DNA from 2 places in the Desulfovibrio sp. SGI.230 genome. Region 2 is predicted to be linked to the other one. Evidence: predicted binding sites of a transcription regulator. Region 2 holds the regulator's gene; the other holds the start of a gene.
What was found. Region 2 encodes sigma-54, which starts transcription at its own class of promoters, with help from an activator protein. Its sites were predicted from a motif close to CTGGCACGGNNNNTGCTT; they were not measured.

Region 1 (2,398 bases), on a different contig from region 2:
CCCTGGTTGTCGAAAAAGATGCTGCGGATGCGGGTCTCGTCGTCGGCGGTGCGCAGGGGAGCGGACGACGACGAGAACATGCTGATGGCGTCGCGCAGGACGGTCAGGTCCAGAGAAAGGATGAGCATGCCCTGAAAGACGCCCTGGCTGTCGTAGATGGGCGTGGAGAAGCGGATGACGTAAAGGGGGATGCTTTGCACGGAATCGTTGAGCGGGACCATGGAATAGACCACTTCCAGGGGCTGGCTGACCTGCACATGGCCGGGCCGCTGGGCCGCGCTCAGGCTGGTGAAGGGGTTGCCCACGGTGGCGGAGGCGATATCGGGAGGGATGGAGATGATCTCGCCCCCGTAGCTGAGCAGCAGATAGCGCTGGGAGGGATCCGTGCCCATGAAGGCCACCTCGCGATAGCGCAGGCCCTCGGCACGCACGCGGAACTGGAGACGCCGTACCATGTCCTTGGGCTCCATGGAACCCGCGGCCAGGATGAGGAGCTGGTTTCGGGTCTCTGTGAGAATTTGCTCAAGCGAAAGGCTCATGGCCTGGGCATGCAACTGGGCATTGCGGGCTATTGCGCGATTGACCATGGCTTCGATACTGCGTCCCGTTGCGAGGAAAACAAGTAATAAAACCAGCGTCAAAAGCGGTAAACCGAGCAAAAGCACCCGGCTTGTCATGCTGCGGTTGACGAAGAACCGGGTGGTTTCCAGCGAATTTCCCAGGACGGGTCTGGTCCAGATGCGCATACGTCCTCCCGATAACGCAAAAAACGTGCAACTTTCCTGAAAATCTATCCGCAATGCGCAGTTTGCGCAAGAGGAAAAACGCTTGGCAGTGTTGGTAATCAAGGATTTTCGGGTTTTTTAGCGAAATTGGCACGGGTGTTGCTTAAAACGAGCATGTGAAGTTTGGGACGAATGGTCCTGCCGTGGGACGCAGGATCTGGATGTAACAACCCCAAGACCCGGAGGAGAACATGAAAATGATGCGCAAGCTCTGGACAGCTATTGCGGGCAGCTTCGTCATGCTGCTGGTCATGATGCCTTCCCTGGCCCTGGCAGCCAAGAAGGCGGCGGCAAACGTGGTCATCGTGGCCGATACCCGCCGCCTGGACGGTATCATGCTGTGGTGGGCGCAGATGTACAATGACAGTCATCTGTACTTCACCATCCTGACCATCATCATCATCCCGACGGTCGGCTGCATCTTCGGCTTCCTGGCCGACGTTGTGATGTCGCACATCGGTATCGACCTCAAGCACCGCGAGCTGGCTGAACACTAGGCCGGAAGGGAGGAAAACATGGATTGGTTGTATGTTTTGATGCCCATCTCCGGCGTGACGATTTTCTGGCCCGGTCTGATCATTCTGGGTCTCGGCGTCGGCATCATCGGTGGTTTCTTTGGTATGGGCGGTGCCTGGATGGTTACCCCCGGTCTGAACATCCTCGGCTTCCCCATGGCCTTCGCCGTGGGCACGGACGTTGCCCACATGGCCGGCAAATCCCTGATCTCGACCCTGCGGCACGGCAAGTTCGGCAACGTTGACTACAAGCTCGGCCTGACCATGCTGGTCGGTACCATCGTGGGCGTGGAACTGGGCGCCCAGATGCTGATGTGGCTGGAACGCCTGGGTTCCGTCGACAAGGTCGTGCGCTGGCTGTACGTCGTGCTGCTGATCTGCATGGCCTGGATGGTCTTCCATGACGTGGCCCTGCGCAAGAAGAAGGAACGCGAAGCCGCCGCCCGCGGTGAAGAGCTCTCCGCTACCGCCACCGGTATCGACTGGGCCTCCAAGCTGCACGCCATCCGCATTCCCCCCATGGTGCACTTCCACGGCGCCGGTATCTACTGCTCCGCCTGGCTGCCCATCGCGGTCTCCCTGTTCACTGGCTGGCTGGCCGGTATCCTCGGCATCGGCGGCGGTCTGATCCGCATGCCCGCCCTGGTGTACCTGGTCGGTTGCCCCACCCACGTGGCCGTGGGTACGGACCTCTTCGAAGTGGCCATCTCCGGCCTGTACGGCGCCGCTTCCTTCACCTTCAAGGGGCGTACTGAACTCGTGGCCGCCCTCATCATGCTGGTCGGTGCCGCCATCGGTGCCCAGATCGGTGCTGTCGCCACCAAGTACATCAAGGGTTACGGCATCCGTATCGCCTTCGGCTGCGCCGTCATCGGCTGCCTCGCTTCCGTGGTCCTGAAGCTCATCCAGCCCTACTTCCCCGCCTATGCCGGCTTCATCAACGGCGTGGCTACCGTGGTGGTTCTGGGCTTCGTGAGCGCCATCTCCCTCTACATCACCGTCCGTATGGTTCAGGGCGCCAAGGCTGAACTGGCCGCCAAGAAGCGCCAGGCGTAAGGAGGCAGCACATGAGAATGCGTAACGTAATTCTGACTCTGG
Region 2 (2,398 bases):
GGCCCCCTTGCGGGGGCCCCGAAGTCTTTACAGGACGGGGTCGATGACGGCATAGCCGCCGATGCGACGGCGGTACACCACATTGACGCGGTCGGTCTCGGCATTGATGAAGACCAGGAACTCACTGCCGATGGATTCCAGCTGCATCAGGGCTTCGTCCAGATGCAGGGGCTTGGGCGCAAAGCGCTCGGTGCCCACCACGGCGGGTTCTTCATCGGGATCGGCTTCCAGGTTGTAGGTGAAGACGTCCACGCTGGCGTTGCGGGCCTGACGGCGCTGTTCCTTGACGCGCGAGACGTGCTTCTTGATCTGGGCCTCGACCTTGTCCACCACAAGGTCGATGGCGGCGTACATGTCGGAAGACTGCTCGGAAGCACTCAGGTGCAGCCCCTCGCCGGCGATGGTCACTTCACAGCGATGCCGGAACTTGTCCACAGTAAGCACAACACCGACTTCCAGTCCGGAAGCCTTGCCAAAAAAGCGTCCCATCTTCTCCATGCGGCGACGGGCATACTTCTTCAGATGATCGGAGGCCTCGAAGTTCTTGAAAGTGAAAGCAATGTTCATAGAACCTCCCGTGGTGCAGGAATCAGAAATGTTCCTTGCGCTTTGAGGATGAGGGGATGTTCAGCGCCGTGCGGTACTTGGCCACCGTGCGCCGTGCGATATTGACCTTCAACTGTTCCTTGAGCAACTCGCCGAGCCGCTCGTCGCTCAGGGGCGATTTGGGATCTTCGCCAGCGATGAACTTTTTGATCAGAGCCTTGACGCTCTCTGAGCCTACCTGACTTCCATCGTCCAGTTCAAGCCCGCTGTTGAAGAAAAATTTCAGTTCGAAGATGCCGTGCGGCGTCGCCACATACTTGTTGGTGGTGATGCGGCTGACCGTGGATTCATGCATCCCGATATCGTCGGCGATATCCTTGAGGATGAGCGGCGCGAGCTTGGTGACGCCGTCACGGAAAAAGGGCTGCTGATGTTTGACGATGCTCTCCACCACTTTATACAGCGTCCGCTGCCGCTGGTACAGACTGCGGATGAGCCAGGATGCGGAACGCACCTTTTCCGAAACGTAGTCCTTCTCTTTTTCATTACAGGAGGGAACGCCATCACGCAACATGCTGGAGAGCTGCAGATGCGGCAAACCATCTTCATTGAGCAGGATGACGAATTCGTCACCGACGCTGTACACGAAGACGTCAGGGCTTACATAGGTGGGCTCGCTGCCGTCGAAGCTGGCACCGGGCAGGGGCTCCAGGGACTGGATGATGTCCAGGTACTCGCGCAGGCCTTCCATATCCAGCTTGAACTTGCGCAGCAGGGGCTTGTAGCGGTGGGCTTCCAGATCTTCCAGATGCGACTGCACCAGTTCCAGCAGGATGGGGTCACGGTCGTAGCGCAGGCTCTTCAGCTGCACCAGCAGACATTCGCGGGCATCCCGGGCCGCCACGCCCACCGGGTCGAAAAGCTGTACGCGCTCCAGCACGGTCTGCACGGCCTCCGGCGTGGTGGACGCCATCTCGGCGATCTCTTCCACGCTGGCCCGCAGATAGCCCGACGAGCCCAGATTGCCGATGATGATCTCGCCGATCTCCTTCTGCTCGTCCGTCAGGGTAGAAAGATGCAGCTGCCAGAGCAGATGGCCTTCCAGCGTGGGCTTGGCCGAGTAACGGGCCTCCAGGGGAGAGATCTCTTCCGCGATCTCCAGTTCCCGCCCCTGCGAGGTGCGCGGCGTGCTGGCGAATTCGCCGAGATATTCCTCCCAGTCGGCATTGCGGGAAAGGTCTTCGTCATAGACTTCGTCCTGGGGCTTCTCGTGCCGCGGCTCCTCCTGATCCTGCGGAGCCACGGGCTCATTGGCCGGGGCCTCTTCCAGGAAGGGGTTCTCCAGCAATTCCTGCTGGACGGTCTCCAGAAGTTCGACACGAGAAAGCTGCAACAGCTTGATGGCCTGCTGCAGCTGGGGGGTCATGACCAGCTGCTGCGACAATTTGAGTTGTTGACGAAGTTCCAATGCCATGGGGTGCTATCCTGTCAGTAAAAATTTTCTACGTTTCAAATACCATGCCACATGCTGCACCAATAGGCAAGGGAGGCTGGACCGGGAGCACAAAAAAGGGAATATTTCAAGTCATTGCATAAAAAAAGGACGCCCCGCGCCAGCGGAGCGTCCTGAACGGCTTTTCTTGCACAAAAGCCCTATTTCTTGTGGTTGTTCTTGGCGGCCTTGATGAATTCGCGGAACAGGGGATGCGCCGCCATGGGACGGGACTTGAACTCGGGATGGAACTGGCAGCCCAGGAACCAGGGATGGTCGGGCAGTTCCACGATCTCCATCAGGGAGCCGTCGGGGGCGGTGCCGCTGAAGACCATGCCCTTTTCTTCCAGCAGATCCTTG

Region 1: the regulator sigma-54 is predicted to act here: its motif matches at 873-890, upstream of ACQRAG_RS09110 (DVU0150 family protein).

The regions. Positions count from the first base shown of each region.
Region 1 covers NZ_JBNPKS010000011.1:26,980-29,377, forward strand. The annotation lists gene ACQRAG_RS09105 (sigma 54-interacting transcriptional regulator) at 1-746, opposite strand, end outside; gene ACQRAG_RS09110 (DVU0150 family protein) at 977-1,282, shown strand; gene ACQRAG_RS09115 (sulfite exporter TauE/SafE family protein) at 1,301-2,356, shown strand; gene ACQRAG_RS09120 (DUF4881 domain-containing protein) at 2,368-2,398, shown strand, end outside.
Region 2 covers NZ_JBNPKS010000004.1:168,679-171,076, forward strand. The annotation lists gene hpf (ribosome hibernation-promoting factor, HPF/YfiA family) at 28-567, opposite strand; gene rpoN (RNA polymerase factor sigma-54) at 590-2,020, opposite strand; gene ACQRAG_RS05940 (CTP synthase) at 2,200-2,398, opposite strand, start outside.